DNA from 2 places in the Paenibacillus tritici genome. Region 1 is predicted to be linked to the other one. Evidence: riboswitches for the same ligand, from Rfam matches in the RefSeq annotation. Region 1 holds a riboswitch; the other holds the start of a gene.
What was found. A riboswitch is a leader RNA that binds a small molecule or an ion and turns the genes downstream of it on or off. The one in region 1 is predicted to bind S-adenosylmethionine.

Region 2: another riboswitch for S-adenosylmethionine. It lies ahead of metA (homoserine O-acetyltransferase MetA); the one in region 1 lies ahead of KDC22_RS27610 (methionine ABC transporter ATP-binding protein).

What each region holds. Positions count from the first base shown of each region.
Region 1 covers NZ_CP073365.1:6,436,675-6,442,826, forward strand. The annotation lists gene KDC22_RS27585 (NAD(P)/FAD-dependent oxidoreductase) at 1-5, shown strand, start outside; gene KDC22_RS27590 (YuzB family protein) at 60-314, opposite strand; gene KDC22_RS27595 (NifU family protein) at 397-645, shown strand; gene KDC22_RS27600 (MetQ/NlpA family ABC transporter substrate-binding protein) at 866-1,735, opposite strand; gene KDC22_RS27605 (methionine ABC transporter permease) at 1,795-2,463, opposite strand; gene KDC22_RS27610 (methionine ABC transporter ATP-binding protein) at 2,463-3,479, opposite strand; SAM riboswitch class I at 3,579-3,715, opposite strand; gene KDC22_RS27615 (Cthe_2314 family HEPN domain-containing protein) at 3,809-4,555, opposite strand; gene KDC22_RS27620 (UbiD family decarboxylase) at 4,617-6,152, opposite strand, start outside.
Region 2 covers NZ_CP073365.1:2,119,376-2,125,527, forward strand. The annotation lists gene corA (magnesium/cobalt transporter CorA) at 158-1,093, opposite strand; SAM riboswitch class I at 1,518-1,650, shown strand; gene metA (homoserine O-acetyltransferase MetA) at 1,769-2,686, shown strand; gene KDC22_RS08955 (PLP-dependent transferase) at 2,755-3,921, shown strand; gene mqnC (cyclic dehypoxanthinyl futalosine synthase) at 4,138-5,274, shown strand; gene KDC22_RS08965 (HAD family hydrolase) at 5,464-6,000, opposite strand; gene KDC22_RS08970 (hypothetical protein) at 5,988-6,152, opposite strand, start outside.

The DNA.
Region 1 (6,152 bases):
GTTAGGTATTCGGTTAGGTATTCGGTTAGGTACATGGCGGGTCCTGGTACAATCCCGGCTTAATCAATCTCAAGGTTGTCCCAGGCCTCTGCTTCCTGAATAGCGGCTTCAATGGCATCTTCCAATGCGGCAGGGGAATCGGCTTCAATAATCTCCCCGTCCACCATAACGAACGGCTGCATGTAACATTCGCCGCAGTTATTCAGACAGCCATATTCCACCACATCATATTCGGGGTTTTGTTCCAGCTTAAGCTTGAGTGCTTCCGTGCCATGTCCGATGTTGCTGGCACAAAATTCTATAATTGGTCTCATGATGATCTCCCTATTCTGCACTAACCATTTTATTTTTTAAGTTTTTGTACTATAATAAACATACGAAAGGAGTGATTGAGAAATGAGTGAGAACGTACAAAGCGCAACCATGTATGATGAAGTACTGGAAGTGCTCGATAAACTTCGTCCGTTCCTGCAGCGCGATGGCGGTGACGTGGAACTGATTGATGTTGAAGACGGCATCGTCAAGTTGAAACTTATGGGTGCATGCGGCAGTTGCCCAAGCTCCACGATCACGCTTAAAGCCGGGATCGAACGCGCCCTCGTTGAAGAAGTAGAAGGCGTGGAAGAAGTTATTCAAGTATTCTAATCCCGTTTCATAAACCGTCCCGGCCTTCCGATGAAGGCCGGGATTTTTTTATTATATTAAATTTTACATTTCGGATCAACCTTAATTCATAGCGGATGGAACTAATTCCAGCATATGGACTGCCTGTCTCTGCAAAAAAAACCAGAGATGCCGGCAGCCATTTCCGGCCGCCCGGACATCTCCGGTCATCAGTCTTCGTTATATTGCCTTAGTCTCAAGCTTAGAATGCCGGGATAATGGCACCTTCGTATTTCTCTTCGATGAAGGCTTTGGCTTCTGCAGAGTTCAGGGCTGCTGCCAGCTTCTTGATCGCATCGGAATCCTTATTGTCAGGACGGGCTACCAGCAGGTTGGCATACGGAGAATCCCCGCCTTCGATGAACAAAGCATCCTTTGTTGGAACCAGACCGGCATCCAGAGCAAAGTTCGTATTAATCAGCGCCAGATCTACTTCCTCCAACTGACGTGGCAGCATGGCAGCATCCAGCTCAATGATATCCAGCTTCTTAGGGTTCTCAGTGATATCTGCTTTGGTGGAAGCAATGTTAGTGTCGTCCTTCAAGGTGATCAGGCCATTCTTGGCCAGCAGAATCAGTGCGCGTCCTCCGTTAGTAGCATCATTCGGGATCGCTACCTTGGCACCTTCAGCCAATTCGTCGATGGATTTGATCTTCTTGGAATAGGCGCCGAAGGGTTCAACATGAACTGCGGTTACAGATACAAGATCCGTGCCGTTCTTGGTATTCTGATCATCCAGATAAGGCTTGTGCTGGAAGAAGTTCGCATCGAGCTGCTTCTCGGCAAGTTGTGTATTAGGAAGAATATAATCTGTGAATTCTTTGATTTCGAGCTTAATGCCTTGGGCTTCAAGCAGCGGGGCAATCGCTTTGAGGATTTCCGCATGCGGTACAGGAGAAGCTCCAATGACCAGGGTTACCGGGTCCGCAGCAGGCGCAGTAGTGGGTTCAGCCGCTGCCGCTTCTGTCGGTGCGGTTGTTGCCGGAGCATTGTTCGCAGTTTTATTGTTTCCGCAGGCTGCAATCACCAATATCAAGGTCAAGCTGAAGAATGTAAGCAGTACTTTTTTCATCTGTAAATCCCCCTCTAATCAGTATGGTTTGTATGAATAAGGCTCTATATGGATGTACCTTATTTCCGTGTAAAATGTCTAACCAGCCGGTCACCGGCCATTTGCAGCAGCTGCACCAGAATCACCATCAGAGCTACCGCGATAATCATGACTTCCTTCTCATAACGATAGTAGCCGTAGCGGATGGCCAGGTCACCCAGACCGCCGCCGCCGATCATCCCCGACATTGCAGTATAGGAGACTAGCGTAACTATGGTGATGGTAACTCCGGCAAGCAGGCCTGGACGAGCCTCGGGCAGCAGTACACGCATAACAATCTGGCCCGTGGAGGCTCCCATACCCTGCGCCGCTTCAATGATTCCCCGGTCCACCTCACGCAGCGCCGTTTCAACCAGCCTCGCGAAGAAGGGAGCCGCGCCGATCACCAGTGCCGGAATCGTTCCAAGTACACCTATGGAGGTGCCCATAATGGATTTGCTTAATGGAATCAGCGCCACCATCAGAATGATAAACGGAACAGACCGCAGGATATTCACAATGAATGATAATGCCGAGTAAACAGCCCTGATAATAACGTTATTTGATTTGCCCCATAAATATAACACAATTCCGAGTGGTAAACCAAGGATTATTGTAAATATTCCTGAAATAGCGATCATTTTAAGCGTGGCAATCGTCGCATCAAGCATTTCATCCCAATTGATACCGCTAAAATCTAATCCGCCCATTACAAAATCACCTCCACATCAAGGCCCTGGGCCGTAAGCTCAGTAATCGTGACTTGAACAGCATCGGCAGGTCCTTCGAACCTGACGATTAACTGCCCGTAAGGAACGTCCTTGATCGTCGAAATGGTTCCGTGGAGAATGGCGAAATGAACACCGGTTCCCTGCACCACTTGGGAGAGTGTGGACTCATATGTCTTATGTCCGAGAAAAGTAATTTTGACCGCCTGTGTGTACCCTGTATGCACCGCGTCAATCGCTTCCCTGAGCGGTCCTTCCGACTGAGTTTCACTGCGGATGAACTCTTTCGTAACCTCATGCTTCGGTTTCAGAAATACCTGAGCCACTTCGCCCTGTTCCACAATTCCGCCGCCATGGATAACCGCAACGCGGTCGCAGATGCTCTGAATAACATGCATCTCATGGGTGATCAGCACGATGGTCAGATTGAACTTGGTATTGATATCCATAAGCAGACGCAGAATGGAGTCTGTTGTCTGCGGATCAAGCGCCGAGGTCGCTTCATCGCATAACAGAACGTCAGGATCACTTGCCAGCGCCCGGGCTATACCGACACGCTGCTTCTGGCCCCCTGATAACTCAGCCGGATACTTGTTCCAATGCTCTTCCAGCCCCACGAGGAACAGCAGTTCTTTCACCTTGCGCTCTATCTCAGCTCCCTCCGTTCCGGCCAGCCGCAGCGGAAAAGCGATATTATTATACACCGTTGCCGAGGAGAGGAGATTGAAGTGCTGAAAGATCATTCCGATCTTACGCCGCTGCACCTGCAGCTGGTGCTTGCGGAGTGCCGTCAGCTCCACACCGTCTACCCAGACCTCGCCCTGAGTCGGGCGTTCCAGCAGATTAATGCAGCGGATCAGCGTGCTTTTGCCCGCCCCGGAGTGGCCGATCACCCCGAAGATCTCCCCCTTCTTAATCGACAGGCTCAGCGCAGAGAGTGCTGTCGCTTGCTTGCTCCCTTTACCGTATACTTTGGTCAAATTCTTCAACTCTATCAATCGTCCCGTCCTCCTTCTTACTATCCTGATCTTATAACCAAAAAAGCCCCCTACGATCCATGCAGATCGCAAGAGGCCTGTGTGTATAATGACAATGCCTTCTCATCTGCCAAATACCACACATCTGGCGGCATTGTAGGAATTAGCACCATGACATTTGGATGCAGCCCTTACGCTGGATTCAAACCGGTTGCCGGGCTTCATCGGGCCTATCCCTCCGCCGCTCTCGATAAGATAAAAAGTATGAAATTTATATATTCCGTTTCATGTCAGAAGTGAATGTATGCCTAAGTATATTCAGTTTCCGGTTTTTTGTCAAAGGTAAGTTTTTACGAATCAGCTTGTCCGGATTTCAGGCTGGGAGCGGCTTTGTTCTTGTGCCATTGCTCATTACCATACCTGAATGCGGCAGCCAGGGATTTGCATACCATCTCCAGGCTCTGCTTCAAATCCTCCAGATGACTGTCGAGATCCTCCAGGCGAATCTTGTCATGCAGCCCCTGATGACGCTGCCAGAGATCGTCGGTCATCTCCGCATTCATGTAATGGATCTCGGCATTGCGCCGTTTGCGCAGATTCTCTACCGGTTCACGGTAGGAATTCTTGATTCGCTCCAGCTCATCCGCCAGCGGGTTATGCGCCCTAAGCAGCTGAAATTGCCGCAGTACCGTGAAATAAGAGAAGTGTGTCTTAACCTTGCCCGTATCCAGATGGTACAGACTATTCAGTACCGTCCCCAGCTTGTCGAGTAGCGAGAAGACACGGATGAAGCCATTTTTATAAAAATACACATATCTGGCGTACTCCCCCTGCTCCATGGACGACATGTCATCCATATAACCGGCAACCACTGACTTCCGGTAAAAGGCAGCAGCGAACCAGCTCTGCTCCAGCTCGTCCAGGGAAGAGATCAGACCGCGTGTCCATATTTCCAGCTTACGGAATTCATGGTCCCGGTCTTCATGGGCAATCATCTCCTTGCGCAGCATGGAGGCAGCCTTCGCCATGTGTTCCATGGCTTCAGCCAGCACCCCGCTGTTCTCGCGCGGAGGCTCTCCCAGCAATATCCGCAGCATATTCGGCCTCCTTAACGTTTTGCGGAAGATCCGCTTCTTCGATTAATACTTGTGAGCAATCCTATGCCTGAGGGAAATAACGGTGCCAGTTGCGGTCCACCCGTTCTGCAATATCCTCCCGCGTAGCCAACTCCTCCGGGTATCCCGGCTTCATTCTGGCATCTATAATGAGCGGCAGCGAATAGCTGAAGCCACCGCGCTGCACCTGGGCCGCCGAATAGATATCGTCGGCCGGATTGAAACGGGTGAATACCGTCCATAAGAATGAGGTCTGCGTGCGGACCGCTTCTTCCGCATGATCCACCAGAACAATCAGCGGCCAGGCGGTCTCCTGTTCCTTGAAGTAAGACACCAGTCTGTCCGGCAGCTCCGGGTCCTCTTCATAGGATGCACCGGAAACGGCTAAACATCCTCCGCAATAAGGCACAGCGGCGGTGATTGATGGAAGTTGGCCCTCTGTGTACGTCCTTGGGAGCTGGCGGACCGGGCTTCCGATGCCGGCCATCACAGCTTTGCTGCCATGATTCAGCTTGCGTCCGGTGTAATCCAGCGTATCCATCGAGGTATTGGCGAAGATCGTTAAGTCCGTCTGCGGGTTGAACCGCTCCAGCACTGTTTCCAGCAGCTTGGGGAAATCGGTAAGTTCCACCGGCACATTCGTCAAAAGCAGGAATTTGGTTAAAGAGAGCTGGCCTTCCCCCAGGATACGAAAAGCAGACACCATATACTCCCGCGGGTAACTTTCCCTGACCACTGCTGCAGTCAGCGAATGCGAGCCGGATTCCGAATAAGACCACAACGCTTTTACGGAAGGGATCAGCAGAGGATAGGCCGGAGACAGCAGCCGCTGTAAATAATCCTTCAGATAATAATCCTCCTGGCGCGGCTTGCCGGTAATCGTCGCCGGATAGATGGCATCCTTGCGGTGCCACATCCGCTGGACATGCATAACCGGGAAATCATGCTGCATCGAATAATAACCAAAGGGGCTGCCATACGGCCCTTCCGCTCTCCGCTCCAGCGGGGATACCCGTCCACGGATCGAGAATTCCGCCTCGGCTGGAATCCTGTGCCCTCCGAGTGGGTCCTGTACCATAGGGAGCTTGCCGCCCAGCATGAACGATGCCAGCAGCAGCTCGGGAATCCGTTCCGAGACCGGAGCCACGGCGGCAGCAATCAGGGCAGGCGGTCCGCCGATGAAGACCGACACGGGCAGGGTCTCCCCGAGAAGCTCTGCCTGCGAATGATGGAATCCGCCTCCCTTATGAATCTGCCAGTGGATGCCGGTGGTGCTGTCATCGTATATCTGAATCCGGTACATTCCGAGATTATGATCTTTGGGGTTGGTTATATTCTCTGTGTAGACCAGAGGAAGTGTAATGAATGACCCGCCATCCTTTGGCCAGGCTGTAATCCGGGGCAGCTCCTTCAGCGGATCATTGCTGCGGCAGACCCCGAGTACCGGGGCTTCGCCTTGCGGTATATTTTTGGTGCCTGCCCTCAGCAGTTCAAGCAGCACCGTCTTCTCCCGCCACAGGCCTGCTGCTGAAGGCGGAATCAGAATCTCCATTGCTGATGTCAGTGACTTCAGCAGTTG
Region 2 (6,152 bases), 3.4 Mb from region 1:
ATCTGAATTCCCGGCTTGTGCAGCGGTAGGTACATACAGGCGACACAAGTGGAAACGGCTTTGCTATTCTTGTAAAGGGCGACATACCAAAAAGACGAAGGCTTCCGAAACCCTAAGGTATACGGTGCCTTCGTCCTGCATATTCGTCCGCCGTCCTTCATAGCCAATCCTTCTTGCGGAAGATCACAAGCATTCCGCAGCCGAGGGTTACCATAACGGCAATGACGCCATAGTAGCCGTACTCGGTGTGGATCTCCGGGATATTGTCAAAGTTCATGCCGTAGATTCCGGTAATCACGGTCAGCGGCATGAATATGGTGGTAATTGCCGTAAATACACGCATGATTTCATTGGCGCGGTTCGCAATACTGGATTGATAAGCTTCGCGTAAGTTGCCCATGAGATCGCGGTACGTTTCAAACGTTTCAGAGATCTTGACCGCATTTTCGTAGATGTCACTGAAATACTTCTGCAATTGATCGTCGATCAGGCGAAGATCCTTCTTATTCAGCGTGTTGATAACTTCCTTCTGCGGGCCGAGCATCTTCTTCAGCCAGAGAATCTCACTGCGCAGACCAATGATCTCGCTCAGATGCGTTTTCTTGGTATGCATGAGGATGTCTTCTTCCAGCTTCTCAATCCGCGCTTCAATCCGGTCACCGACCGAGAAGAAGTTGTCGACAACGAGGTCGATCAGCAGATACAGGAAGCGGTCAGGTGTACTGACCTCCTGCTCCCACAGTGCGGGCTTCAGGACACGCAGCTCATGGATCTTCTGCTTCGTAACGGTAATAATGAAATGTCTGCCCAGGAACACGTTGAGCGCACGGAGGAAGATTTCCTCATCATCGAACCGGATACTGTTCACTACGATAAAATAATGGCTCTCATAAATCTCCAGCTTCGGACGCTGATCCTCTTCACTGAGACAGTCTTCCACAGCCAGATCATGCAGCCCGTATATAGGCTGAAGCTCTACAAGGTCCTCCACATCTGCATCAATCCAGTAGAACCCCTCGGCAGGGGCGGTTAAAGTTTCTTCAATATTGTCAATAGGCGTAAAAACCCCTGCATTCACCAGCCGGATTTTCATCTGATTCACTCCTTCACTCCCCGGTCTTCTCCGGGGGTATGCTAATTTCAGCACACGGAAAAAATCAGCTTGGCCGGTGGTACAATCATGGATGAAGGCCAAAAGACGGTCCGAGAGCATGAAGAATAAGGGCTCCCGCCGCCGGCAAGCTGATGTTAATCCTGTGTGGTTGTTCGTTCTGCACGCATATTCGCGAGCCCGGGTCGCCTTCCATTCTTCTCTCACCTCTTCTTTTCGCCGTTTTGGGTTTGAAACACTTGTCTAGTATAACGCCGGGGTATGCCTCTTACAAGAGAAATTCTTTTCAATCTCAAGGCTCCTTAAGCATTGTATGGACTTGACGAAAAGGAGGTTCATGATTTAAAGTGAAATTTAAGAAAAAGCATCTACGGATGCTGTGGTACATCCAATTGAATACAGCTAAATCTTATCAAGAGCAGGTGGAGGGACTAGCCCGATGAAACCCGGCAACCGGCGTGTGAACGCACGGTGCTAAATCTTGCGGAAGCTTTGCAGGGACGTTATGCGTCCGGCGGAAGTTCTCTGGCAGATGAGAGGGCGCATATGACTGAATTATATGACCTTTCTCGCCCGGGAAAGGTCTTTTTTCGCTACCCTGCAACAAGCTCAACCGCCTAAGCGGAACCCAATTTCAGTTAAGGAGTGGATACAGCAATGCCTATCAAAATTCCCGACAGCCTGCCGGCCAAGGAAGTATTATCCGGTGAGAATATATTCGTAATGGATGAAAGCCAGGCCTTTCATCAGGATATCCGTCCCCTCAGGATCGCCATCCTGAATCTGATGCCAACGAAAGAAACTACAGAGACACAGCTGCTGCGCCTTATCGGGAATTCCCCGCTTCAGGTGGATGTGGTTCTGCTGCATCCCAGCTCCCATACCTCGAAAAATACATCGGCTGAGCATCTGAAGAGCTTTTATAAGACCTTCGATGAGATCAGCGACCGCCGTTTTGACGGCCTGATCATAACCGGCGCTCCCGTAGAACAGCTGGAATTCGAGGATGTGAACTACTGGGAAGAGCTGAAAGTGATTATGGAGTGGAGCAAACAGAATGTGACCTCGACGATGCACATCTGTTGGGCTGCGCAGGCAGGGCTGTATCATCACTTTGGCGTACGTAAGGTGAGCCTGCCGGACAAATGCTTTGGAGTGTTTCCGCATACGCTGAACCATAATAATGTCAAGCTGCTGCGCGGCTTCGATGAAGTGTTCCATGTTCCGCATTCCCGTCATACCGACGTCTCCCGTGAAGATATAGAGCAGAATCCTGAGCTGCAGATTCTGGCCGAGTCCGAGGAGGCCGGGGTCTACCTGGTAGCCACTCATGACGGGAAGCAGATTTTTGTCACCGGACATTCGGAATACGATCCGTTCTCGCTGAAATGGGAGTATGACCGGGATATCGCCAAGGGGATGGAAGTGCAGCTGCCGAAGCACTATTATCCAAAGGATGATCCAACCCGTACACCGCCGGCTGTCTGGCGCGCCCATGCCAACTTATTATTCGCTAATTGGCTCAATTACTATGTATACCAAGAGACTCCTTACGATATCGGGGCATTTATCTAAAAGTTAAAAGTTATATTTATATATAGAAGCAATGGTTATCGCACACAAACTTTTAGGAGGCAGTGGAGATGGATGAGAAACTGAGAATTGAGAGCAGACTGGCACAGATTGGTTCAATGGAGGACCCCGCCACCGGGGCGATTAATTATCCGATTTATCATGCGACGGCCTTCCGTCACCCTAGACTTGGACAGAGCACAGGCTTTGACTACATCCGCACCAAAAATCCTACCCGCACTGTGCTCGAAGATGCAGCAGCAGCACTGGAATCCGGGGATGCCGGCTTCGCCTGCGCCTCCGGAATGGCTGCACTGACTACGGTGTTCACCTTGTTTGGACAAGGGGATCATCTCATTGTATCACTGGACCTGTACGGCGGAACCTACCGGCTGCTCGAACGGATTCTCGCCAAATACGGCATCAGCGCCTCGTATGTGGACACCAATGATCTCGATGGCCTGGAGGCGGCCCGCCAGCCGGGCACCAAGGGCGTATTCATTGAGACACCAACCAATCCGCTGATGATGATTACGGATATTGAAGCGGTATGTACCTGGGCCCGTCATCACGGGCTGCTCTCGATTGTCGATAACACGCTGCTGACTCCGTTCTTCCAGCGTCCGCTTGAGCTGGGGGCAGATATTGTTGTTCACAGTGCGACCAAATATCTGGGCGGGCATAACGATGTACTAGCCGGGCTTATTGTTACCAAGGGCGCGGAACTGTCGGCAGAGATGGCTGTGCTGCATAACTCCCTGGGAGCCGTTCTTGCCCCGAATGACAGCTATCAGCTGATGAAGGGGATGAAGACACTGGCCCTGCGCATGGAGCGGCATGAGAGCAATGCGCTGGCCATCGCCCGCTATCTGCTGGAGCATCCGGCGATTGCCGAAGTCTTCCATCCGGGACTGCCGGACCATCCGGGGTACGCGATTCAGAACCGCCAATCCTCCGGCAACACGGGCATCTTCTCCTTCAAGGTGAAGGATGCAAGATACGTGGAGCCGTTGCTCCGCCATATCCGCCTGATTGCCTTCGCCGAGAGTCTCGGCGGGGTGGAATCGCTGATGACCTACCCGGCGGTGCAGACCCATGCCGATATTCCTGCGGAAATCCGCGATGCGGTCGGCGTAGATGACCGGCTGCTGCGTTTCTCGGTCGGCATCGAGCATGTGGAGGATCTGATCGCTGATCTTACGCAGGCATTGGAAGCCGCCCGGAGCGAATTGGAGTAGAACAGCATTCGCCCTCCGTCCGGCTAAGCCGGATCAGCATAGGATTAGAGCAGCAGCGCCCAAGGTGCTGCTGTTTGACTTTGTATCAGGACCGTAATCTCATTTCTGGCCCTAAAAGATTTTTCAAGCTCAGCGGATTGTGATACGATGGGGGAACGGGTTAATAAAATGATAAAAATTTATATAACTTCATAGATTAAGAGGAGGCCGTCAACGATGAGTGCAATTGATCTTATTCTGGATAAGACACTTAAGGGTGAACGTCTTCAATTGGAAGACACGATCACGTTGTTCGAGAGCAATGAAATTGAGAAGATGGGGGCGGCGGCAGATATTATTATGAAGCGCTGGCACCCGGACCCGCTGGCTACCTTCGTCATCGGCCGCAATATTAACTATACGAACGTATGTGATGTGTACTGCCGCTTCTGCGCCTTCTACCGCAGACCGGGTTCTGAGGAAGGCTATGTGCTTCCCGATGAAACGATCTATCAGAAGATTGCAGAGACAATCAGTGTGAACGGGACAGAGATTCTGATGCAGGGCGGCACGAATCCGAATCTGCCGTTCAGCTACTATACGGATATTCTGCGCGGCATCAAGCAGCGGTTCCCGGAGATTACGATGCACTCCTTCTCACCGGCGGAGATTATGAAGATGGTGGAGGTCTCCGGTCTGCCGCTGGAGCAGGTGATGCGTGAGATCCATGCCGCAGGTCTGGATTCCCTGCCCGGCGGAGGCGCCGAGATTCTTGACGACCGTACACGCCGCAAGATCAGCCGGCTTAAGGGCTCCTGGCGCGAGTGGATGGATGTCATGCAGACCGCACACCGGATCGGCATGAACACGACAGCCACGATGGTTATCGGGCTGGGCGAGAGCATGGAAGAGCGGGCGCTGCATCTGCTGCGTGTCCGTGAAGCGCAGGATGAATGTATTGCGAACAAATACGACTCCGAAGGGTTCCTGGCGTTCATCTCCTGGACCTTCCAGCCGGATAATACGAACCTGAAGCTTGACCGGCAGACACCGGAGGAATATCTGAAGACTGTAGCCATCAGCCGTCTGGTGCTGGATAATATCAAGAACTTCCAGTCTTCCTGGGTAACGATGGGTCCTGAGGTGGGCAAGCTCTCCCTGCAATACGGTTGCAATGACTTCGGCAGCACGATGATTGAGGAGAACGTAGTTTCTTCGGCGGGCGCAACCCACAAGGTCAACATCGAGTCAATCACCCAGCTCATCCGCGAAGCAGGCAAGATCCCGGCGCAGCGCAACACGCGCTACGACATCCTGCGGGTGTTCGATGATGCGAATGCGAAGATCGACAATGATTTTGTAATGCAGAACTAGAGGCTAGCTATAGGGTGCTTTTGGCATAATAGGATAACAATAACGCTTATTTAATATTAATCCGTAAGGCGAGGATTAGTTATGGATAAGCGTTATTTGTCTTTTATAAGTACAATGATAATTCGGATAGCTTATGGATGTTTAGATATTCGGTGCTTTCTTGCGAATCCGGTCTTGAAAGGACTAATACTATTCTCCCAGTTCAAAACTAAGTGTCATATTATCAAAATAATCATAAATACCGGCATTTTTAAGAACCCTTTTGATGGATGGGTCTGTATCTGAAATAATTCCAAGCTTATACTTTTGTTTCAAATCTCCAAGTGTCTTTGTTGTATGATCCAGAAAAACATAATTAGAATCGTTATACACTCTATCATATGCAATGATTTCAGCTTGTTCGTATGTAATGTGAATTTCAGGTAACCATTCAGCAAGGGTTCTATAGTAATTGATATACCTTTCAAGCTCTTCCTCTTCAGTTTTGTAAATTTCATTTTTGACGTATTCATTTGCTTTTGAAATTGCAGTGTTAAATGTATCTTGGGGTATAGACCATAGGATTTGTGGGTTTATATATTCCAAAGCTTTCACTGTTATTCTCCAATCCCCTGTTGCAGGGCGGAAAATCGTCCAGCCAAGATCGAAAAATATACCACGTACTGGTTTATTTATAGTCATCTCAATCCTCCTGAATTTAATCTGTTTTTTTCCTAATTCACCCATACCCTAAACACAATGTGTCCATCCCGCACCTCCTCATCGGCATAGATAGTATTGAAGGAAGCGCCCCCCAGAGTCTTCAACCGTGTCAGGTTATAGACTAGCGCAAACGCCAGCTTAGGATCACTGGTCCGATAGCCGTCATACTCGCCTTC